One region of the Sporosarcina sp. FA15 genome, then DNA from elsewhere that is predicted to be linked to it. Evidence: riboswitches for the same ligand, from Rfam matches in the RefSeq annotation. Region 1 holds a riboswitch; the other holds the start of a gene.
The links. A riboswitch is a leader RNA that binds a small molecule or an ion and turns the genes downstream of it on or off. The one in region 1 is predicted to bind S-adenosylmethionine.
Positions count from the first base shown of each region.

Region 2: linked by a shared signal. The riboswitch ahead of cysC (adenylyl-sulfate kinase) and the one ahead of metA (homoserine O-acetyltransferase MetA) in region 1 are both predicted to bind S-adenosylmethionine.

Region 1 is NZ_CP188818.1:230,933-243,431, forward strand. Features, by position in the region: gene ACP8HG_RS01180 (NUDIX hydrolase) at 1-542, shown strand, start outside; gene ACP8HG_RS01185 (short-chain dehydrogenase) at 547-1,086, shown strand; gene ACP8HG_RS01190 (GNAT family N-acetyltransferase) at 1,140-1,676, shown strand; gene ACP8HG_RS01195 (tetratricopeptide repeat protein) at 1,751-2,230, shown strand; gene ACP8HG_RS01200 (DUF2087 domain-containing protein) at 2,961-3,254, shown strand; gene ACP8HG_RS01205 (nucleotidyltransferase family protein) at 3,391-3,969, shown strand; gene dnaN (DNA polymerase III subunit beta) at 3,980-5,110, shown strand; gene ACP8HG_RS01215 (ASCH domain-containing protein) at 5,195-5,647, shown strand; gene ACP8HG_RS01220 (DUF2785 domain-containing protein) at 5,700-6,521, shown strand; gene ACP8HG_RS01225 (SIMPL domain-containing protein) at 6,663-7,313, shown strand; gene ACP8HG_RS01230 (hypothetical protein) at 7,405-7,770, shown strand; gene ACP8HG_RS01235 (NUDIX hydrolase) at 7,800-8,555, shown strand; gene ACP8HG_RS01240 (protein phosphatase 2C domain-containing protein) at 8,552-9,349, shown strand; gene ACP8HG_RS01245 (SgcJ/EcaC family oxidoreductase) at 9,376-9,831, shown strand; gene ACP8HG_RS01250 (hypothetical protein) at 9,900-10,079, opposite strand; SAM riboswitch class I at 10,263-10,369, shown strand; gene metA (homoserine O-acetyltransferase MetA) at 10,472-11,380, shown strand; gene ACP8HG_RS01260 (hypothetical protein) at 12,223-12,499, shown strand, end outside.
Region 2 is NZ_CP188818.1:1,123,729-1,136,227, forward strand. Features, by position in the region: gene ACP8HG_RS05270 (transporter substrate-binding domain-containing protein) at 1-400, shown strand, start outside; gene ACP8HG_RS05275 (saccharopine dehydrogenase family protein) at 487-1,641, shown strand; gene ACP8HG_RS05280 (amino acid ABC transporter permease) at 1,685-2,341, shown strand; gene ACP8HG_RS05285 (amino acid ABC transporter ATP-binding protein) at 2,385-3,128, shown strand; gene ACP8HG_RS05290 (acyl-CoA dehydrogenase family protein) at 3,635-4,810, shown strand; gene ACP8HG_RS05295 (transporter substrate-binding domain-containing protein) at 4,846-5,700, shown strand; gene ACP8HG_RS05300 (amino acid ABC transporter permease) at 5,795-6,502, shown strand; gene ACP8HG_RS05305 (amino acid ABC transporter permease) at 6,515-7,228, shown strand; gene ACP8HG_RS05310 (amino acid ABC transporter ATP-binding protein) at 7,253-8,008, shown strand; gene ACP8HG_RS05315 (TraB/GumN family protein) at 8,165-9,334, shown strand; gene ACP8HG_RS05320 (DMT family transporter) at 9,394-10,302, shown strand; SAM riboswitch class I at 10,469-10,569, shown strand; gene cysC (adenylyl-sulfate kinase) at 10,793-11,392, shown strand; gene ACP8HG_RS05330 (phosphoadenylyl-sulfate reductase) at 11,653-12,381, shown strand; gene sat (sulfate adenylyltransferase) at 12,382-12,499, shown strand, end outside.

The sequences.
Region 1 (12,499 bases):
AATATCACTTTAAAACTCCTTTTGAGAATTTGAGGAAAGACACGTGTCAGCTTCCGAACGGGGCAATCATTGATGATTATTTTGTCCATGAGTATGAAGATTGGGTAAATGCCATTGTATTAACGGAAGATAAACGGGTCGTATTCGTAGAACAATACCGTCATCCTGGTCAAGGATTTTATTTAGAAATTCCTGCCGGGAAAATTGAAGAGGGAGAGTCACATGAGGAGGGGATTTTGAGGGAGTTACGAGAAGAGACGGGTTTTATTTCGACGACGAAACCGATAAAACTTGGTGAGTTTATGATAAATCCGGCTACTCAAACAAATAGGATTGTTACCTTTCTAATTTTGGATGCATTCAAAGAATGTGAGCAGGAATTGGATGAAACTGAGGAGATTGAGGTGAAACTCATTTCTTTTGATTTAATCGAAGAGATGATTCAAGAACAAAAAATTACACAACTTTTTTCAGTAAGTGCCTATTACCTGGCCAAGAATATATTGAATAAATCAATTGTCTTGTCTTCAGAAAAGAGGTAAGTGTATGAAAAGTAATAATCATGCTCTAATCATTGGCGGAACGGGTATGCTTGCCGAAGTTTGTCTTCATCTTGCACGTGAAGGTTATTCTGTTTCTGTCATTGGGCGTACATTGTCGAAGTTTAAACGATTGCAAGTAGAAAGTTCGCCAAATTCTATATTCCCACTTATAGCTGATTATAATACAGATGATGTATATGACGAAATTAAAAAAGCGATTCTGGAACGTGGCTCGTTTGATCTAATTATTAGCTGGACATCGAATTACAGTGTACTAGAGCGGATTTGTGAGATGAACCCAGGGGACACACCGTTTAGTCTGTTCCATGTAAAGGGGAGTCGGCGGTATTTCGAAGATGAGTCTATCCGTATTCCAAGCAAGTGCAACTATCGGAGAGTCTATTTAGGATTTGTAATGGAAGACGGTGGCTCACGTTGGCTTACACATGGTGAGATTGCGAACGGAGTTATTAAACAGATTGAGGCAGATGAAGAAATGGGGATAATAGGTCAAATCCATCCCTATGAAGCACGTCCGAAATGATTTTTTGAAAAATGTTGACCTGTTGTTTCAGTACTGTTACAACGTTGAAAGGGGTGAGTGAGATATTAATCCGAAAAGCAGAGGTAGAGGATGTAACAGGAATTGCAAAAGTCCATGTGGATAGTTGGAGGACGACATATAAAGGAATTGTGCCGGATCCTTTTTTAGATAACCTTTCTTACGAGCAACGCGAGCTGATTTGGAAAAAAGGGATAAAAGAAAATAACATATACATAGCAGAAAATGAAAATGGTCAAGTTATCGGATTTTCTACAGGTGGAAAAGAGCGCACCGGGAAATACGAGGCATTTACAGGGGAATTATATGCGATTTATATCTTGAGAGAATACCAAGGAAAAGGAATTGGTCGATTACTCGTTCAGTCTGTTGTGGATGATTTAAAAAATAAGAATTTGAACTCGATGCTTATATGGGCGATAGAAGAGAACCCGGCTTGCCGCTTCTATGAAATGTTAGGTGGAAAGAAGGTTGACACTGAAGAAATCGAAATTGCAGGAAAGAAGTTGAGTGAAGTTGCATATGGATGGGATGATATAGCTATTATGGGGCAAGAACGAGGTAACGGATAAGTTCAGTCATTTATCTGGATTAGTCATTTTTTACAAGCAGCTTTTTAAATATTTCAGGGGAAAGGGAAAGTACAATGGAGAATTTAGAAGAAGCAATTCAGTTAAGAAGTGAAGGGAAGCTTGAGAAATCAAATGCGTTACTTTCCAATCTAGTTTTGAAATTCCCAGACAATGCACTAGTTAATTATCAATATGCATGGAGTTTCGATGTTCTTGGGTTAGAAGCAGATGCTGTACCTTATTACGAAAAAGCCATCCAATTAGGCCTAGATGATACAAATGCAATAGGCGCATTTATAGGATTAGGTAGTTCATATCGTGCGTTAGGCAAGTATGAAAAATCGCAAACAGTTTTGGAAAAAGGAATTGAAAACTTCCCGGAAAACAATGCAATGAAAACTTTCTATGCAATGACATTGTACAATGTTGGTGAACATCGTGAAGCCATGGAGATTTTACTAACCAATCTAGCTTACACGACAAATGATAGTGAAATCTTATCATATAAAAGAGCAATTGAGTTCTATGCTGATAAACTCGACAAAACTTGGTAGGCAGACTGCTATAAAAAGAGGATGAAAATAATATCTATATATTGAATTAAAGAATCCCATTGAATCTACTGTGGCGCTCAATAAGGAGAGAGTTGTATTTCGGGATGTGGATTGTAGAAAACTTGGCGCTTTGAGGATACCTTTGGACGTAAGCCTAGATTAGCGCTTCGCATCCAGTTTTACGGCTTCGGCGACCCCTTTTGCCGCGCCTGCGCTAGGGTTGTTCATTAGTGAGTGAGTGTAATTCGGAGTGTGGATCGTAGATCGCTTGGCGCTTTGGGGATGCCTCTCGCCATGAGCCTGGATTGGCGCTTCGCATCCAGTCTCATGGCTTCGGCTACCCCTTTGCCGCGCCTGCGCTGGAGTTTTCATTATTGAAAGTGATTTTGAGATGTATAGACTTAGATTATAATGTGATTACTATTTGATACTAATCTCATTGAAGAAAGACGTACTACAGACTGCAGGTCTTATCTCCGACAATGAAATACACTTTCTAACATAGATTTATCCAGCGAAGGCGCGTCTTCGTGGTAGCCGGAGCGATAAGACTGAAAGGGATCTTCTTTCTGACTTATCGCGGGAGGCATCCACAAAGCGTCGAAGCGGTATTGGCGGGAAATCTAATTAGTTCTAAGTATTGGGACTTTTTCAGTGGCCTCCCAAAAGCCCTTTTAAAGCGCATAAGCCGTATTCATTTGTTCAACATATATATTAAGGAATGATTAAATTGGGTGAACGATTTACAATCACTGATGTGGAAAGAGAAAAAGTATTGGGAAATTACTTCAAACAAGGTTTGCAAGGACCGCTTGACGTATTTCCGAGTAAAGAAAAGAGGAAGTACATTATTGCCCAAGAAATAATTAAGCAATTTGAAGTTGATAGAATGTACGTGGAAAAAGAAATAAATGACCTATTGGCGACGATTTATCCTGATTTTGCCACAGTAAGACGATTTCTGATAGATTATCGTTTCATGACTAGAAGTAATGATGGCAAGCAGTACAGGATTGAAGGCTGACTATTTGCAAATACATAGGAATGTGGAACTGAAAGAAGTGAATATGTTCGTTGAAAAGGTCTTTGGTAAGTATGAAGATTTGATCCACGGTTTTTGTACGAGTATGTGAGCAGTGTGAATGAAAGAGGAGTAGTTTATGGTCATTACAACTGAAAGAGAAATTGTTGTTTTAATTCAAGAGGATAAGTGGATGATGGACCTATTGAAATGCGCCAAATCATTGAATTTGCCTGATTGGTGGATCTGCGCCGGATTTGTTCGATCTAAAATTTGGGATGTGCAGCACGGTTTCAATGTAAGGACGACGATTCCAGATATTGATGTCATCTATTATGATCGAATAAATAGTGGGAAAAGTGTGGAAAAGGAATACGAGGAAGTGTTGAAAAGACTTCTACCAGCTATCCCTTGGTCGGTCAAAAATCAGGCAAGAATGCATAGTGTAAATAATGTCATCCCCTATACTTCGTCTGTTGATGCGATCTCAAGGTTTCCTGAAACGGCAACAGCTTTGGGGGTGAAATTGGATAAAGGAAACAATGTCATATTAACAGCGCCTCATGGTATAGAAGATGTTGTAAATTTGAGGGTGAAACCGACCCCTTATTTTTGTGATAAGAAAGAACGGATGAAGATTTATGAAGAAAGGATTAAGAAAAAGAATTGGCAAGTTGTATGGAACAAGCTTGAGATTATAAGTTTGGACAGTGACTAGGAGGGCTTTTATGGAATTTACAGTAAGCTACGCTTCATTTACGACTGCAGTTTCTGATATAAATAAAATTATTTCATCAAAAAGCGTTATTCCAATACTCTCTGGAATAAAAATAGAAGCCAACGAGTATGGTCTTAAGCTTACGGGTAGCAATTCGGATATTTTTATTGAAAGAACTATCCCTTTACTAAAAAGTGGAGAAAAGGTCGTGGATATCAAAGAATTTGGAAGTGTAGTTGTTTTATCGAAATATTTGAACGGAGTTGTGAAAAAACTCCCCAATGATATTTGTATTAAATTAGGACGCAATGATTCAATCACGATAAAATCGGGGGATATTGAAACAAAACTAAATGGATTTAATGCGAATGACTATCCAAAAATTCCGGAGATGGATCGCAATACTAAAATTGAAATACCGTTTGGGAAATTAACGGAGGCTATAAAGCAAACCGCTTTTGCTGTTTCAAAAAGTGAGGCTAAACCGGTACTAACTGGAGTGAAGATGGAGTTTGAAGAAAACAAACTCATTTGTACAGCAACAGATTCACATAGATTAGCACGGAGAGAAGTGACTATAGAATCTAAAACAACAGAATCATTTGTAGTTCCGAGTACAAGTTTGTCAGAACTGACGCATCTTAAAGAGGCGGATTCGTCAATCGTAGAGATTTCTTATACGAATAATTTCATTGTGTTTGGGACCGCTATGAGTTCACTTTATTCAAGGTTAATTGAGGGTGTCTATCCTAACACTGGATCTTTGGTGCCAACTGAATCAAAGGCATTGATAACCATGAATACTCAAGTATTAATAGAAGGAATGGATCGGGCTTGTGTATTTTCGACTGAATGGAAACACAATAACATCCAATTGGAGATTGTGGATGATGCTACTATCAAAATATCTTCCAATTCTACAGAAGTCGGGATGATTGAAGAGCTTCAAAAAATTATACATATCGAAGGACAGAACGATATCCAAATGTCATTTGATGGTCGTTTTGTACTTGACGCACTAAAAAGGATACCAGAAGAAAATGTCACGATACGTTTTGATGGCTTGATGAAACCGATTGTCATTCAGCCGCAAAATGATTCCACTTGCCTCCATCTAATTTCACCAGTACGGTCTTATTGAAATGAATAAGTTCTCTCGATCTAGGGAGGAGAGCTTGGGCATATAGGAGATTTATAATTTTTAGTAGCGAAAGGGGATTTCAAGATGAATTTAGCAGCACAAACTTATTGGGACGAATTTTGGAAGAACGAAGAGAAACCTACTTCTGTCAACGCATGGATGTTTGGAAGTTTGCCAGATGAGCTTGCACAGCTTGTAATTGATGGGGAAAAGACTGCGACATGTTCAGGTCATGTAATTTATGAACTGGAGAACGAGCCATTACCCAGAATAGATGAGTACAGCATTATTTTAAATAGCGATGAAAAACCAGTGGCAATCATTAAGACCATTGCAGTATCGCTTGTACCGATGAACGAAGTATCGGAAGAGTTTGCGCTTGCTGAAGGGGAAGGGTCATATGAAGATTGGAAATTGGCTCATGTGAGATTCTTTACGAGTGAATTACGAGAAGTTGGACTTGAGTTCACTGAGGACATGCTCCTTGTTTGCGAACGATTTACGCTAATTCATGTAAAAGATAATAACTTAGGATAGACAAATTGCCTTACACAAGGCAACGATAAATGATCGTTTAGGGGGAATAGTGATGTTAGCAACAACTTTAGAAAGTTATTTAGGAGATAAGATACTAGAGCTATCGAAGGAAGTTAGGCAAGAGATGTTGACGCAAATTGGAAATCCAGATGGTTTTTTGCGTGACGAGTTAATCTATCGAAGCTTCGGAAAAATGATTGTTTCCAATCAATTAAATCCGGAAGAATTCCAGTCTTTACTTGAAGTGGTATTACAGGAAGACTATCTATTTTACGGGATTGGCGAGTCTGGAACTGATTCAGTATTTACACGTTCTTTTTCTGCACTCGTCATTGCTGCAGTTATTGAATATGACATTGAGAAACAAATAGTAAATCCAGATCTTGTTCAGTATACAGTGAACAAGGTTATACGCTATATGAGGGAAGAAAAAGACACTCGAGGTTTTATCCAGGGTAATGGATGGGCGCATGCCATCGCACATGGCGCAGATACCTTGGATGCCTTGGCAAAACATCCTCTACTGAAAAAAGAGGATATCAGTCGAATTCTTCATGCAGTTCAATATTCCTTGTTAAGGCAAGTTGACTATTTGGATGAAGAGGAAGAACGCTTAGCTATAATAATAGTTTCATTAATAAAGCATCAAGATGCTGAGAAGGTTATACAAGTATGGATTGAAGAACTTGCCGGAATGGTAGAAACTGAAATGCTTGAAAATAAAGGATCACTTGACGCCTATCACGTACAAAGAACGGTAAAGAACTTTTTGAAATCAGTCTTTGTAATTTTGAGTTCGAAGGGAATCGGTAAGAAAGTGAACAGCGACGTTTTTAAAGTTCTCGAAAAGTGGATGTGGATGTATCTAAATTAGTCATATAGTCTTCAGATACTGCTGTGGTCCTTGAGTAATCTGTCGTCCAATTCTACGTTAAGTGCTAATGTAAATATCTTTTCGAGACAATCAGCATACTATCTAAGGTAGCGTAATGATGCTCAGGAAAGGTGGAGACATATGTATTATCCTTATGCCCAACAAATGACCTGCCGACAACCGCGGGTTATGACTGTTACAGGAATTGGGAGTCTTAAACTAACACCGGATATTGCTCAAATCCAGTTGGAAGTCAGTACTGAAAACAAACAATTGAACCATGCACAAAAGGAAAATGCTTATGAGATGAATCAAGTCATCGATTCGTTATTGAAATTGGGGATCGACAGGGAGAATATACAAACGGTTTCGTACACTATAGTTCCCCAATACAACTATATCGAAGGCGAACAAGTATTTAGAGGATACGAAGTTACGAATGCGATTACAGTAAAAATTACAGATATTGATCAAGTTGGAAATGTAATAGACGTGGCTGTCCAAAACGGAGCGAACAGGATATCAAATATCCAGTTCAAGGTTGAAAATGAACAATTGGACTATCAAAAAGCATTGAGCCTTGCACTTAAAAATGCATTAGCCAAGGCGCAAATAATTGCTGAGACAATGCAACTGCAACTTGATCCACATCCAATTAAAATTGTTGAAGAATTAAGAGCAGAACCCATCGCATATCGAACATTTGCTGCGAGAGAAATGACTAGCTCCACACCGATTGAACAGGGGCAGATTTCGATTAACGCTACGGTTAAAGTGCAATTTCGGTATTGAAATATCAACGTAAAATAGATGGATACTATTTTACGTTGAAAAAACGACAGCTAACCTAATCACAACTAAAAATTAAGGGAGTGGGGAAAACATGGGAATTAAAAAATCTTCTAATTACCTATCACCTATTGCGCGGATATTTGACAAGTTTTCACGGCAACAAGACGTATCGTTGATTTATGGTGAACCGATTAATTTTGAAAACAGAAAAGTCCTTCCGGTAGCAAAGATTAATTATATTGTTGGCGGGGGAGGCGGCTATTCTAGTGAAACAGGAAACTCTTTAGGTGCCCAAGGAGAAGGGGGCGGGGGACATATCTCCGTCAGACCTTTGGGTGTTTACGAGATAGATGCGGAGAAGGTGAAGTTTAAACCAATCATTGACCTCAAATTTACTTTAACACTAGTTGCTGTTTTTACACTTGGCCTAGTTTGGTTATTGAAAAGGGCTCGCTGAAAATTAATTTGTACGGGGGGAATAATTGAATGTTGTATCGCAGAAAAACGTACACGGTTGAACCAGCGATGTACGAAACGTTTACCCACTTTTTCCATACCTTTTTGCTTCCGAATCAGCTGACGCATGGAGCGCAGCTGGTTGGACGGTGGGTCAATGAAGAACAGACGGAGATAATGGCAATGTGGGCATACGATAATAGGGCTCATTATGAGACAGTGGACGCTAGCATTCGGGCATCGGAAATGCATGCTGAAGCGCAAAATTATCGGAAATCATTAGCTCCATTAATTATTTCATCAAATGAAGACTTTTTCACTTCGACGGGGAATTATGGACAATCTAGACAAATTATTGTTGTAAATGGCTACATTGTCAATGAGGAAGGACATGTATTACTTGTACGGAACAATCACCGAAATGATACATATGAAATGCCGGGTGGGCGACTTGAGCTTGGTGAAACCTTGAAAGAGGCGGTTAAACGGGAAGTACTAGAAGAAACAGGTATCCACGCAGAAATTGGTGATATGACAGGAGTTTATCAAGATATCACGTTAGGCGTCATCTGTATGGTTTTTCGTGGAAGAGCGATGTCAGGTGTACCAGCTGCACAACCTCCTGAAACGATTGACGTACAATTTGTTGACTTTGATAAAGAGCAAGTAGGAGACTGGATAAAACGCCCGCAATTTGCATCTAGTGTGGATGATGCTCGAAATAGCGATACGATTGTTTATGAAAGTTATGAAGTGAGACCGTATAGATTGATTGAGCGCTCATGAATAATCTTACTTGGGTTGGAAGTGAAAAGGACTTTGTCGATGAACGAGATGTACGATGGATTAATCGTGTAGCGGTTGGTAGATTTGGAGGTAATTCTTCAGCGGGACAAACCAAGAATGAAGATGGCTGCGTTATTTGGCAAAATGAGGATTGGGAATTAGCGGCTATTTTGGATGCACATAAAAGTGCTGAAAGTGCGGAACTTGTTGTACAAACACTCGGGCAGCATAAAGAAAAATTGGTAGAGATTTTAGATATGAAAGGTCCTCCACGATTTAAACGTTTGGAAATGAAGTTACTTGAAATTTTTCAATCTGAACAATTTTTGAATGAATGCAGATGTGCCATGGGAGAAACGGCTTGTCTTATCGTTGTCAGGAAAGCTAATTACGTTTGGTGGTTTTCGGTTGGAGATTGTTTAGTATATCTGTTCCATTCGGAATTAATTGCCCTAAATCAGTTTCAACTTAACCAAAGGCAATTCTTTGAATGGATTGGTCAAGTGAATACGTTTGAGCAAGCAGTACCATGCTACACGTCAGGGACAAGGGAAATGAGAAAAGGGAACAATCTTATTTTTTTGACGACTGATGGTTTAGTGGAATGCCCGGGGGAACCTTTTTTGGATCCGTCAGATCTCGTTGCCGTGCTGAATGAAAAAGAACTTGATAAAGGGATTTCGCAGTTATTGATGGAAATCGAAAGACAAAATGTACGAGACAGTACGACAATTATCGCATGGAATGTGAAAGTAGAAAAGGAAGGTAGCATCCCGAGCGATTATCTCGGATGAAGGAAAAATGACGGGAGGAATTAGATATGGAAGCATCTGAATTAATTGAAATCAAAACCCTTTATTATAACTTAATTCTTGCATGGAATAATCGCGATGCTAAGAGCATGGCTGATCAATTTACAGAGCAAGGCGAATTGATTGGATTTGACGGAAGTCAAGAAATTGGGCGAAATACTATTTTTGCACATTTAGAACCGATATTTGCAGATCATCCAACACCTCCATTTATCAATGTCGTTAAAGATGTGTACTTTCTGAGTGCTGAAGTTGCGATGTTGCGTGCAATCGTCGGGATGATACCTCCGGGCGGAACAGAACTTGACCCAAATTTGAATGCTCATCAAACACTGATTGCAGTAAAAGAAAAGGATGGATGGAAAATAAAAATTTTCCAAAATACACCGGCCCAATTTCACGGAAGATCTGACTTGGTCGAGCGGATGACCAAAGAATTGAAGCAAGTATCTGATGTAGGCTGAAAAAGTGCCCCGCACCAAGATAATACCAGTGCGGGGAGTGTTTTAGTTACTGTTCATGACAAAGGTAATCATTTTCTCTTCTTTTCATTTGAGTTCATTCGTTCGCGTTTTGGTTTCAGGGAACGGAGTTCAGCAAACTCGCGGGCTATTTCTTCATTCATGTCGCCCGGTTTTATTTTTTGGTTTTTCGGCGTTTGTGGTAAAGACCGTGCATTATTTCCGCCAGTTTTATTGTCATCTCTTCCCATAGTAACAACTCCTTTCATTTTTTCAGTGCCACGTTAATATGGCTTTCTAAAGAAATATTATTCAGCAGTTTTCATGCTGAATTAATGTGGAAATTAAAATAAAAATGTTTCTTTTGATTATTATCGTCAAAAAAGACGGTTTACAATAGTAGTTTTAATAGTATAATAGTAAATAATTGAATATTCTTATCAAGAGAAGCTGAGGGATATGGCCCTGTGAAGCTTCAGCAACCTCTGACTTAGTCAGGAAGGTGCTACCTCCAACAAGATTTTTTCTTGAGAGATAAGAACAGAGTGCCCAAATTAAACCCTCTTTTCTTGTCTTATAGAAAAGAGGGTTTTTTATATTGAATCATTTGATTCAAACCAAAGTGAAAAGGGAGAGACGACACATGCCGATCAATGTACCGAAACAATTACCAGCAGGAGAACTATTGAAGAAGGAAAAAATATTTGTGATGGATGAAGAACGCGCAACGTCCCAAGATATACGGCCTATGAACATCGCCATTTTAAACTTAATGCCTGAAAAAGAAAGAACAGAGTTGCAGCTGCTACGTCTATTAGGGAATACACCGCTACAAGTAAATGTTACATTTTTGAACACAGCAACTCATGATTCTAAAAACGTTAGTAAAACGCATTTAAACGCATTTTATACAACATTTGAACATGTGAAACATCGTCGTTTCGATGGACTGATTATTACGGGTGCCCCGATTGAGCATTTAGAATTTGAAGACGTTAATTACTGGAAAGAAATAACGGAGATTATGGAATGGTCAAAAGAAAATGTAACCTCTGTTTTACATATTTGTTGGGGTGCCCAAGCAGCACTCTATCATCATTATGGAATCCGGAAATTTGAATTGCCGAAAAAATGCTCAGGCGTTTTTACGCATCGACTATCGGACCCAACGATTAATCTTGCACGTGGCTTTAATGACGAATTTAAAGCGCCACATTCACGTTATACATCCGTTTCAACAGAGGAAATAAAAAATGATCCCCGTCTACACTTGCTTGCCAAATCAGAGGAAGCAGGGGCATTCATCGTCATTTCTAAAGATAATAAACATATTATGATCACAGGTCATTTGGAATACGATGCGGATACGTTGGCGGAGGAATATGCACGTGATTTGCAAAAAGGAGTCGGTATTGATATCCCGGAAAATTATTTTCCGAATGATGATCCAAGCAAAGAGCCGTTGAATACATGGCGTTCCCATACGCATCTACTCTTCTCCAACTGGCTAAATTATTATGTGTATCAAGAAACACCTTATGAATGGGAATAACTAGTTAATGACAAATGTATCAATTAAACCACGTCTGTAGATTAACCATTTATTTGCATAAAATACTGGTGAGTAGGGCTTGATGACCTTCATTTTCACTGCATTATTTTTGGCCCGCTTTCGACTAACTATTCATGACAGATTTACTGAGGGGTCCGAGTGTGGCTAGAAGTGACTCCGTCACCTCTAGCCACACTCTTTTTAGTAATACTATTGCGAATAGTTGCCTGTCGCGTTCCTACATTATTCAAGTGGAAAATGCAGTTGTTTTGTAAGAATAGAATAGATGACATTCTATGAAGGGTGTAAGTGCCCGAAGATGCAATTTCGGGCACTCTTGGACGATGTACAATGCGTTCCTTTCTTACTTTTAGCAAGGATTATACATCTAATCATGTGATACCTTATAGCTAGTGCCACTTCTTTACTAAAAAAAGAAAAAACCGTATAGAAAGCATCAGCCGCCAAAATTGCATCTTTGGCGGCTTTTCTCCGACTTAGATGTCAGCTTTTCTTTCATCAAAAAAAGCATAAGCACTACAAGTACTTTTGCATCCAGACATCCCGCTAATTGAATAGAAGTCATTCAATCCGAAGCAATCCAAAAATGAAACTATACAAGTAGCGCCCGGAAGGTAATTATGTTATTCACTGGTTAGTTTTGGTTAATCAACAGGTCTGCAATTAACCAAACCAGAAAATGACTGCTTACTATTTTGCAAAAAACTCTAGATTCCTGGCGTATAGGTGCTTTTTTAAAGAAAGTGGTTAATCATCAGACGTGACTCAATGACCCTTTTGTCGTGAATTGCATAAGCTAATACGACGAGGGGGTAAGTGAGATGGGGTTGTTTATTAACAAAAATGGGCACCCGGATGTTTTTAAAAATAATGCAGACGTTTTAGGGAGGAACCAAGAACACTATAAAATAGATCCGATAGCGGAATGGATGAAGGAACATAGGGAAGCGTCTCATTCGGTTGGTGAACAGTTCAATATCATGGAAACCTTACTAAAGCAACAGAAAAACACACAATCCAATCAATTGAAATCAATCCATAATCGTTTGAATGAAATCAAGGAAAGTGATTTCCGACATGAAAAGTTTGGAAAAGATG
Region 2 (12,499 bases), 890 kb from region 1:
TCGTGAAGATACCGATGACATTACAAAACTTGAGGACATTAAAGGCAAGAAAGTCGGCGTTGGTGGTGGAACAACTTTTGAAGAAGTTGCGAATAGCGTCGAAGGTGCTGACGTGAAATTATACAAAGCTGTAAGTGACTATATTCAAGACCTTACGAATAAAAGGTTGGATGTCATTATCAACGACCAGTTATTAATGGCCTACAATATTAAAGAAAATAGCCTTCCATTAAAAATTACAAGTGACATAGTAAATAAAGATGAAATAGGGATGGCAGTTAATAAAGGAAACGAAGATTTTATTACGGAGGTAAATAAAGCATTGAGTGAAATGAAAGAGGATGGAACATATAATGATATTTATAAAAAATGGTTTGGAACAGAGCCTTTAGACAAATAAAAGTAAGCATAGAGTGATCAAAGGGGAGATATTGATTGCTCTATGTTTTATTACATGTAAAAACCAAGTATTGGGGGCAGATTAATTTGCATATTGCCATATTGGGAACCGGAATGATAGGTACGACAGTAGTTAGTGAAATTGCTAAATTTACTGGTATTGATGCAATTACAGCTGTTGATGTTAGTCAAGGGAGTATTGATAAGTGTTTAGAAATCGCCAATAATCCCAAAGTGATAGGGAAAGTGGCCACGTTAGAAACTGAGGATGATATTGCAAAAGTGCTAAAAGATGTAGACGTAGCTGTGGCATGTCTACCACACTCTTTGAGCTTATTAGCCGTAAAAGCTGCAATAAAAGCAAAATGCCATCTAGTGGACCTTGTCGGATCAAACTTTAATGAAAAAATAGCATTGGATAACGAAGCACAAGAAGCAGGTGTAATCATCATCCCTGGCTGTGGTGTTGCTCCCGGAATAACAAACTTTTTAGCTGCGCAAGGAATTGAGATGTTAGATGAAGCAGAAGAGGCAATCATGACTTGCGGTGGCATTCCAAGATATCCTGTTCCACCACTATGGTATCAAGTAGTTTTCCGTCTTGAAAGCGTATTAGGTCTTTATACAAAACCTGCAATGGCCGTTAAAGATGGAAAACTTGTAAAGTTGCCTCCTCTTTCAGGGCTAGAGAAGATTATTTTTCCAGATCCGGTAGGTGTCTGTGAAGCTGTTATTACAGATGCACATAGCACAGCGTTCATATTAAAAGATAAAGTGAAAAATTTATATGAAAAAACGGTTCGCTATCCAGGACATTGGGGGAAAATGAGTGTTTTAGGCGAATTAGGTTTTTTAGATATCGATCCCATTACAATTGATGGAATTACAACTACGCCTCGTGCATTAGCAGAAAAAATACTAGCAACAAAAATGGTTGGAGATTCGAATGAAGATATTACTGTAGTAAGGGTTGAGGTAAGCGGGGTTAAAGGTGGAAAGTCCACAAAGTATACTTGGGAAATGATTGACTACTATGATCATGGCCGGAATATCACTTCAATGGCAAAAACTACTGCTATTCCTGCTTCATTGGCAGCCAAATGGATTGCTATGAAAAAAATAACAGAGACAGGTGTTGTTCCAATAGAAAGCATAATCATCAAAGATCGGTTTCAACCATTTATTGAAGAGTTGGCCAGTTTAGGAATTGAAATTGAACGTAAAGAGGAAACCATAGTATAATCAATGGTTTTACTGAGTAGCTTGTCTGACAGGGGGAGGATGTATGGACGCCACAATCATTATTGATTCATTACCATCTCTACTTAAAGCTACGTTGATGACCATTTTTTTGGCAGCTATATCAATAGTAATTGCACTCATTATTGGTTTTTTCACAGCAATCGTAAGGATAGTAAAAGTTAAAATCTTAAATGGGATCGCTAGTACCTACATTTCAATAATCCGTGGAACGCCACTTCTTGTGCAAATTTTTGTTATCTATTATGGTTTACCGCAAGTAGGAATTGCTTTAGACCCGATATCATCGGGGATCTTAGCCTTAAGTTTAAATGCAGGTGCTTATCTGTCTGAATCTTTTCGCGCATCAATACTTGCTGTGGACAATGGGCAAATGGAAGCGTCAATGTCAATGGGAATGACCTATTCTCAAGCCTTAAGGAGAATAATACTACCACAGAGTCTACGAATTGCTATTCCCACATTGTCAAACACATTTATCGTGCTTATTAAAGATACTTCACTTGTCTCTGTCATCACTGTAACGGAATTATTACAAATGTCGAGCTTGATAATCGCAAAAACATTTGAACCCCTCACGATTTATTTAATTGCCGCTGCAATTTATTGGGTTCTCATAACTTTCTTTACAACGCTATTAAACAAACTAGAGATTAAAACATCCAACTATTTAGTTCGTTAAATAAAATATTTGAAAATACTAATGTGAGGAGAAAACCATGAGTATTATTCAAATTACCAATTTGAAAAAGAGCTTTGGATTGAATGAAGTTTTGCAGGGAATCGACCTAACTATAAATAAGAGTGAAGTGGTCGTAATAATGGGGCCAAGTGGATCTGGGAAATCAACTTTTTTACGTTGTTTAACTTTCTTGGAGGAACCATCCGATGGAATCATTGAAATTGGTGAGTTTACAGTGCTTGCAGGTGGAAAAATAGAACGCAAACGAAAAAAAGTAATAAGAGAATTAAGGAAAAAAACAGGATTTGTGTTTCAGTCGTTCAATCTATTCCCTCATAAAACCGCCATTGAAAATGTAATGGAAGGACCTATTATTATTCATGGAACTAAACCGGTCGAGGCGAGGAAATTAGCGGAAGCATTGCTTATTAAAGTTGGACTTGGGGACCGTTGTGATCATTATCCAGCCCAACTGTCGGGTGGCCAACAGCAAAGGGTAGCAATCGCCAGGTCGCTTGCATTGAATCCGTTGGTTATGCTCTTTGATGAACCTACTTCTGCTCTCGACCCAGAACTTGTTCGTGAAGTTTTGCAAGTTATTAAAGATTTGGCTCAAGAGGGAATGACTATGATAATTGTGACACATGAAATGAACTTTGCGAAAGATGTCGCCGATAGGATCGTATTTATGGATGAAGGATTAATTGTTGAGCAAGGAACGTCAGCAGAAATATTTCAAACTCCAAAAGAGGAAAGGACAAGACGATTTTTGTCAAAAGTAGAATAATTGCAGCGCCTCCTTCTATGGCATAAAGTCTTGTAAGTAGTTTTTATGTCTATAAAAATTACAAATTAACGCTTGATGCATATATGTTGAAAACACCTTTTCGCCTTTCATTTAATCTGAAATAATAGGAGCGCAATGAAGTTAATCATCAATCATAGTGGGGGGTCTTACTGCCCGTTAGTGCGCAATAAAGAATATCATATTATAATCAATGAAAATGGCTATAATTTAATTACAGATGTCTGTATTTCTGATTAAATTGGCATCGTGTATGAGGCTGTTAGTTAAGTAATCTTTTAACCATATAATATCTAATACCTCTTTCGATTTAGAAAGGGGTATTTTTTATCGTAAATTCATAAAAAAGCGAATTATCTTGACAGAGTAATTATTCGTAGCTTACTATTAGTTAAATTCCGATGAAACCTATCGGAATGATTAGTATAATATAAACTACTAATTAAAAGATAGCTTAGCTTCATTAGAAGACATTAGGGGGAGAAATGGTGAATAGCATATTTGTCAAAACAGAACGTCAAAAGACTTGGTTAGAGAAGTTGTATAAGAAAGAAATGAATTTCAAAAATACGTCAGCACAAACTGATGAGTTAGCCATCTTCCCTACGGAAAACATTCAAGAGTTAATCCAAATGGGTTATACGAGTAGTACAATTCCAACAGCATACGGCGGAGAAGGGTTAAAGGTGTACGATATGGTACTCCTTCAAGAAACATTAGCGAGTTTTGATGGAAATACAGCACTTTCCATCGGATGGAATCTCGGAGTTGTCGGAGAACTTTTCGGAAAAGGGTTATGGAATGATAAAAATCTTGAATTCTTTGCCAAGGAAGTTCTGAATGGAGCTTTAGTGAACCGCTCTGTGAGTGAAGCACAAACAGGGAGTCCAACTCGGGGAGGACGTCCTGGTACAAATGCGGTAAAACAAGATGGTTCATGGGTATTATCGGGACGTAAAACATTTACAACGGCTTCTCCAGTATTAACATATTTTCTAACATCTGCGTGGATTGAAGAACAACAACAAGTAGGATTCTTCCTGCTTCACAAAGATTTAGAAGGACTAACAATTGATCATACATGGGACGTCATTTCAATGAGAGGAACTGGAAGTCACGATCTCGTTCTCGATAATGTCAAAGTCGAAGAGTCAAAACTTGTTGAACTTCCTGACAAGCCAAGTGCCGCTCCGTTTAGTGGTTGGCTTCTTCACATCCCAGCATGTTATCTAGGAATTGCACAGGCAGCACGTGATTATGCTGTGCATTTTGCAAATAATTATTCACCTAACAGCCTGAATGGACCAATTAGTCAATTGCCAAATGTTCAACAATTACTAGGAGAAATTGATTTGGAATTAACCCAGGCAAGGCATCTGATTTATAGTGTGGCGGAGGCCTATGATGATGAATCACGAAGAGGCTATCTGACAAATGAGGTCGCTGTTGTCAAGCACACCATTACGAATTCAGCCATTACGATTGTCGATAAAGCAATGAGAATTGTAGGTGCAAAAAGTCTTCAACGGACGAATCCATTACAGCGCTATTATCGGGATGTCAGGGCAGGTTTGCACAATCCTCCTATGGACGATATGACAATTAAGAAATTGGCACTGACTGCAATTGAACAAGATACAATAAAAAACGCTATCCAAATGTAAGCATATTGGATTGAAGCGAAAAAGGGGATTTCATGATGAGAAGAAGAAGCGTGTTTCAACTTGCGACAATTGGTTTAGCATTAACTACTATTTTAGCTGGATGTAACTCAAGTAAAGCGGCCGATGGTAATGATTCAGACATACAAAAAGTAAAAATCGCCTATGATCAAGCTTCAAAACCAATGTCCTGGTTGGATGAAAAAGGAAATGCAACTGGATATGATGTTGAAGTGATGAAACTAGTTGATGAATTACTTCCACAATACGAATTTGAGTACGTTGGAACGACAAGCGATGACCTACTTGTGGGTGTCGAACAAGGGAAATACCAGGTAGGGGTTAAAAATGCATTTTGGACACAGGAAAGAACAGAAAAATTTATCTTCCCGAAAGAATTTATCGGCTTAAGCAGTGCGGGTCTTGTGCTTAAGAAAGAGAATGAACATATCAAATCCCTATCAGACTTCGCTTCTGCCGGCTTTTCGTTGGCACCTATTGCAGCTAATAATGCTCAATACACTGTAATTGATGAATATAACAAAGAAAATCCGGGTAATAAAGTGCAGTTGAAAGCTGGAGATGCTTTCACAGTTGACGTTGTTCAGTGGGTGAATGAAGGTCGCGTAGATGGTGGTGTTATCATTGAGGGTCCTTTTGAAAAGCAAGTGACTGCTGAAGATGGCCCGTATCATAATCTGGCAGACGAGGTTGTTTACAATGAATTTGCAGTCATAAAAACATGGCCTTTATTCAATAAGAAAGAACAGGAATTTGCGGATGCCTATGATCAAGCAGTTAAACAATTGAAAGAAGAAAAGAAGACAAGTGAATTAAGCACATCGTTTTACGGCAGAGATTTGTTTGAAGTGTTGGATGCTGTAGAGAGATAACGCTAAAGATATAAAGGCTGTTGGGTGTGCGATATGCTCAACAGCCTTTGTCAATCAAATGGTTACAATTTGAAAATGAAAGCGGGGTGGATACATGGAGAAGTATTTTGACGCATCATATATATGGGAGTCCATCCCACTATTAATTCCTTTTTTAAAAATGACATTTATGGTTGCAGGTCTTTCCGTCCTGTTCGGTACGTTCCTGGGCTTTATCTTAACGGCGGCGAAAATAGGGAAAAGTAAATTTGCAAGGAAGGTAGCTAATGGTTATACAACGATATTAAGGTGTATACCCTCTATCGTACTCCTTTTTTTAGTATATTATGGACTTCCTGCAATCGGTGATCGTGTCGGTCTGAATTTGAACAATATACACACAGCTGTATTTGTCATAATCACTTTTACACTTCAATTTGCGGCGGCTATGTCCGAGGTCATGCGCTCAGCTTTTCAATCAATTGACAAGGGACAATTTGAGGCTGCAGTAAGTGTTGGGCTAAGCAATTCACAGGCTTATAGACGAATCGTATTTCCCCAAGCTTTTGTAGTCGCATTACCGAACTTTGGAAACAGCTTGCTGGCAGTACTTCAAGAAGGATCGTTAGCTTATACAATCGGGTTGATAGATGTTGTCGGAAAAGCAAATCTTATTATTGCGGGCAACTATAACGCACATGCATTAGAAATATTTCTTGCATTAGCAATTATTTACTGGATACTTTCAATAGCAATTGAACAGTTCTTCTTAAAATTAGAGAAAGTATTTAGTAAGGGGAAACAAGGATTGAAAACTGCATAAGGGGGTGAGAAAGTGTCTGAAGGATTAAATTACAAGTTTTTAGTAGATACATTTTTTATCGCATTATCAGGTGTTCCTATAGCGCTATTCATTACAATTGTAGCTTTGCTCTTTGCGTTGCCGTTAGGATTTTTACTGGCACTAACAAGAATCAATCGAATTCCCGTGTTACATCGTTTTGCACAAGTATACGTTTCTTTTGTCAGAGGAACCCCAATTATCATTCAGATTTTCATCGTCTATAGTAGTGTCCCCTTATTGCTAAGTTCACTATTTACAAAGTTTAATATTGGGATGAATGTGTATGATGTGAATCCAATTTGGTACGCATTCATTGTCTTCACTTTTAACACTACAGCGGTCCTGATTGAAGTTTTTCGCTCTGCACTAAGCACGGTGAACAAGGGGCAGTTGGAAGCTGCCCAATCAGTGGGGCTAACGAATGTGCAAGCATACAGAAGAATTATTATCCCACAGGCATTGGTCGTTGCAATGCCGAATATCTGTACAGCGACAGTCAACTTAATCAAAGCGACATCTCTCGGGTATGCAATGTCATTACAAGAAATTACGCTGAAAGCAAAAGTGGCAGCGAACGCAGGCTACAATTATGTTGAGGCCTATATCGATATCTTTCTTGTCTATTTACTGTTATGCAGTGCAGTCGAATTCGCATTTAAACTATATGAAAAACGTTTGAGTAAATATAAACCGTCAGTCGTTTAAGTATGAAAAGGAGGGATCCGAAGCATGTTAGAAATTAGAGATATCCATAAGTCATTCGGTAAAACTGAAATCTTAAAAGGTGTTGACGTAACAATAGATAAAGGCGATGTTGTTGTTATACTGGGGCCAAGTGGATCCGGTAAGACAACATTACTGAGATGTATCAATTTTTTAGAAAAAGCGGATCAAGGCCGTGCTATTTTTGGGGATATAGACGTGAATTTAAAAACAGCATCCAAAAAACAAATCCATCAGATTAGACAGAAAATCGCTTTTGTATTTCAAAACAATAATTTGTTCAATAATAAAACAGCTTTAGAAAACGTTACAGAAGGACTTATTATCGGAAGAAAAATCCCGACAGCAGAAGCGGTTGAGATAGGGAAAAAAGCGTTGGATAAAGTGGGGCTATCGGATAAATACAATGCATATCCCAGTGAATTATCGGGAGGGCAGCAGCAAAGGGTAGGCATTGCAAGAGCAGTTGCTTTGGATCCAGACATTATTTTATTTGACGAACCAACTTCTGCATTGGATCCAGAATTAGTCGGGGAAGTTTTGACAGTTATGAAGAATATCGCGAAAGAAGGAACAACTATGTTAGTTGTCACACATGAAATGGGTTTTGCGAAGGATGTAGCTAACAAAGTAATATTTATGGATGGGGGAGTCGTAGTAGAGGAAGGAGCACCCCATGAAATCTTTGTAAATCCAAAGGAAGAACGAACACAGAAATTTTTAAAAAGGGTATTGCCCGAGGACTTTACGTATCATATTTAATAGTCATTATCCATGAGGGTGACTTTCATTATATTAATAATGAAAGATAATTGAAATTTCATTCAAACTGATTCATTATAATAACTAGACCGTCTTTTTAGTAAACCTTGGCTTAAGGTTGCTCAGAAGAAATAAGTTCATAAAGGAAGTTTGTCAATGCAAGAGACTAACATTACGAGAATAGAATTAGACGGTAGAGAACTAATACTTATTGGAACTGCCCATGTTTCCAAGCAAAGTGCAGAACAAGTAAAAGAGGTAATCGACAAGGAAAGACCCGATTCAGTATGCATTGAATTGGATGAACAAAGGTTTCAATCTATAATGGATAGTAATAAGTGGAAAGAAACGGATATTTTCAAGGTGATTAAAGAGAAGAAAGCTACATTGCTCTTAATGAATCTGGCAATATCCTCCTTTCAAAATCGTTTGGCAAAGCAATTTGATATTAAACCTGGACAGGAAATGATTCAGGGGATTGAATCAGCAAAAGAAGTCGGTGCAAATTTGGTGCTGGCTGACCGTAATATCCAAATTACTTTTTCCCGAATTTGGGGGAATATTGGACTTAAGGGGAAAAGTCAGCTTCTGATGTCGGTTTTTTATAGTATCTTCAGCAAAGAGACGATTTCTGAAGAAGAATTGGAGAAAATGAAATCAAAGGACACGCTAAATGCCGTTCTAACTGACTTTACGGAATCATTTCCAAGGTTAAAGACGCCCTTAATCGATGAGAGAGACCAGTATTTAGCACAGAAAATCAAAGATGCACCAGGTAAAAAGGTCGTTGCAGTCATTGGTGCAGCACATGTTCCAGGGATTACAAAAGAAATCTATAATGACCATGATTTAGTCGCATTAGCGCAAACACCACCAAAATCAAAAATCCCAAAAATTATCGGATGGGCAATTCCGATTCTTCTATTATCAATTATCGCCTACACCTTTATCGCAAATCCATCTGCCGGTTTCGATCAAGCGTTAAGCTGGGTCTTATGGACAGGTAGCCTGTCAGCTATTGGTGCTGCGGTGGCTCTTGGACACCCGCTGGCCATTTTAGCGGCCTTTGTTTCAGCCCCTATTACTACCTTGCATCCACTGATAGCGGCCGGTTGGGTTTCAGGAATTGTTCAAGCATTTTTTCGCCGCCCAAGTGTTGGTGACTTTGAAACGCTTTCTGCAGATGTTTTTACGATTAAAGGTTTTTGGGCAAATAAGGTGACACGGGTCTTGCTGGTAATTGTTTTGACTAACTTGGGAGGAACGTTGGGGACCTTCTTAGGCGGAGCCGACGTTATCCGTGTATTCTTTGAAAACTTAAAGTGAAATCAATTGATCAGCATTTTCTTTTAAACGTTTTATAGTAATAATGAGGTGGGGACCGGATGAATCGAATCAGTTTTTGCTTGTTAGTGATTTTGACGACTGGACTAATGGGTTCTTCTTTTACAATAGGGAAGTTAGGGTTAGCCTATTCGTCTCCACTCCTATTAGTCGCTCTGCGTTTTACGCTTGCAGGGATTATTATGGCAACTATCGTTAAAATCTTAAACAAGCCACATCCAGTAAAAGCAATCGACTGGGTGTGGCTTGTTCTAATTGGACTTTTCCAAACAGCTTTTGTGATGGGCTGTATATTTATGGCACTGCGTACAATCACTTCTGGAGAGACGTCTATCCTAACGTTTATGAATCCTTTACTCGTTGTCGTTTTTGGGACGCTTTTTTTAAAATCGCGTTACCATATTCAGCAATGGATAGGTGTACTGTTAGGTTTTATCGGGGTTTTTCTCACGTTAGGTTCACATCTTGACTTTAAAGTCGGTACCATATTAGGGCTTTTGTCGGCTGTTTCATGGGCGATTGCTACGCTATTGATAAAAATACATGGTTTCAAATTTGATACGTATGTAATGACAGCCTATCAAATGCTTTTTGGTGGATTAATTCTCTTTCTGGGAAGCTTACTACTGGAAGAGACTTTCTTTAAAATGACTACTCAATCTATCCTGATTTTGTTATGGCTTACCATTGCAGCCTCAATTATTCAGTTTTCTATTTGGTTTTATCTTCTCCAAAGAGGTAATCAAGAACGAACTAGTGCATTCCTTTTTTTAGCGCCATTCTTCGGTGTACTCACAGGATGGTTTTTACTCCATGAAAGACTAACCTGGTCTATCCTTTTTGGTGGATTACTAATATTTGCAGGAATCTTTCTTGTTAATTGGAAAAATAATTATGAAAAGGAAATAGAGAAAACCGATGAGAACAACGAAAGGTTAAGTGAGAGTTAACTAACATGTTTCCTAGCGCACTGAAAAGTAGTTTAAAGTGCCTATTATATCTGCAAGAAGATCGCCTTTAATTCCAACTAAACTGATATGATTGAAAATAAATTCTGATAAGTCATTGACTTTGAATTTTCGATAATGTAGTATTGGTCTCAACTTAATAGTTTATATCTTATCTAGAGAGGTTGAGGGACTGGCCCGATGAAACCTCGGCAACAGACTGTTTAGTACTGTGCCAATTCCAGTAAACGAAAGTTTAGCAGATAAGAGGAGTAATATGTGTTCGATTCTATTAACCTCTTCTTGCTCTATTTAGAAGTGGTTTTTTTATTTCTTTACTGTAAAGGTTGTAAGTCATTTATCATTTTAACAATTTCATACATGCTAATTAGACAACTAAAGGCAACTTTCTAATCGATTATTTGAATCGGAAAAAGGTGTCTTTTTTGTATATAAAAATTAAACTGAAACAAATGATTTAGGGGGGCAAACAATGACAGAGTCTACAAATATCGTTTGGCATGAATCAGAGGTAACAAAAGAAAATCGTCAAGAACTAAAGGGCCATAAGAGTGCTATTCTTTGGTTCACTGGGCTATCAGGGTCAGGGAAATCAACAGTTTCAGTAGCGCTAGAAACAGAGTTACACGCGAAAGGCATTCATACTTATCGACTGGATGGAGATAATGTCCGGCACGGTTTAAATAAGAATCTAGGGTTTAGTCCAAATGATCGGACGGAAAATATTCGCAGAATCGGTGAAGTTTCAAAACTAATGGTCGACGCTGGCTTATTCACATTGACAGCATTCATATCGCCTTATCAGGAAGATCGAGATCAGGTGCGAGAAATTGTCAAATCCGATGAGTTTATCGAAATATACGTTAAGGCAAGTTTAGAAACTTGTGAAGAACGGGATCCGAAGGGGCTTTATAAGAAAGCAAGATTGGGTGAAATTAAAGGTTTTACAGGAATTGATGCTCCTTATGAAGAACCTGTTAACCCGGAAATAATCATTGATACCAATCAATTAAATATTGTAGAGTCTGTCAAAGCCATCGTTTCTTATTTAAAAGAAAATAACTATATCTAAAAAAATTACTAAATGCGTAACATATTGGGGTTTTAGGAATAGAATGTATTTAAACCTACTTGACACATAGGATTAATAAAGTTAGTATAAACGCTAATCACATGCCGACTGGAAATCAAGAAGCTAATGGACAATCGTGAACATACGAACAATTCGCTGACTAAAAAATTAGAGGCGACTTTAATCAATAGTAGATTAAAGTCGCCTTTTTTAAAAAAAGATAATGTAATAGAGTTATTGAGTTTAGAGGGGGGATTAGTATGGCGAAGTTGACGTACAAATCTTGGGCTGAGACTAGTGAAGTTTTTCCAATCGATGACGAGTCAAAAGGTGCGTTAAACGTCTTGCGATGGGCTTACGGAGAATACGACGATGAACTTGTATATGCGTGTAGTTTTGGGGTTGAAGGTATAGTAATGATAGATTTAATCTCGCAAATAAAACCAACTGCTAAAGTGGTCTTTCTCGAAACCGGATTTCATTTTCAAGAAACGCATACCTTAATCGATGAAGTAAAGAAACGTTATCCAAAGCTTGTAATTGAAATGAAGACTCCCGGCTTAACGGTTGAGGAACAAGCTGACAAGTATGGCGATCGACTATGGGAAAGACAGCCGGATCGTTGTTGTCATATGAGGAAAGTAATTCCACTCCGTGAAGCAATGAGCGGTACGACCGCTTGGTTATCAGGACTTAGGCGTGAACAATCACCATCAAGAAGTCAAACAAACTTTGTGAACAAAGATGAAACCTTTCAATCGGTTAAAATTTGCCCGCTGATTCATTGGACGTGGATTGATATTTGGGATTATGTAAAAAAACATAATTTGCCTTATAATCCACTCCATGACCAAGGCTATCCCAGTATCGGTTGTTCACACTGCACATTCAAAGGGGATACAACGACGGGGTCGAGGTCAGGGCGCTGGGCAAATCAGGCGAAGACAGAGTGTGGCTTGCATAATGCTAACGAAAATGGGGGAATTTAAATGAGTTTGAGTCAACCGCATGGTGGTACATTAATTAATCGCTGGAATCCTGGTTTTCAATACGAAGGAATAACTGAAACAGTTGAATTAGACGAAATTGCTAGTAGTGACTTGGATT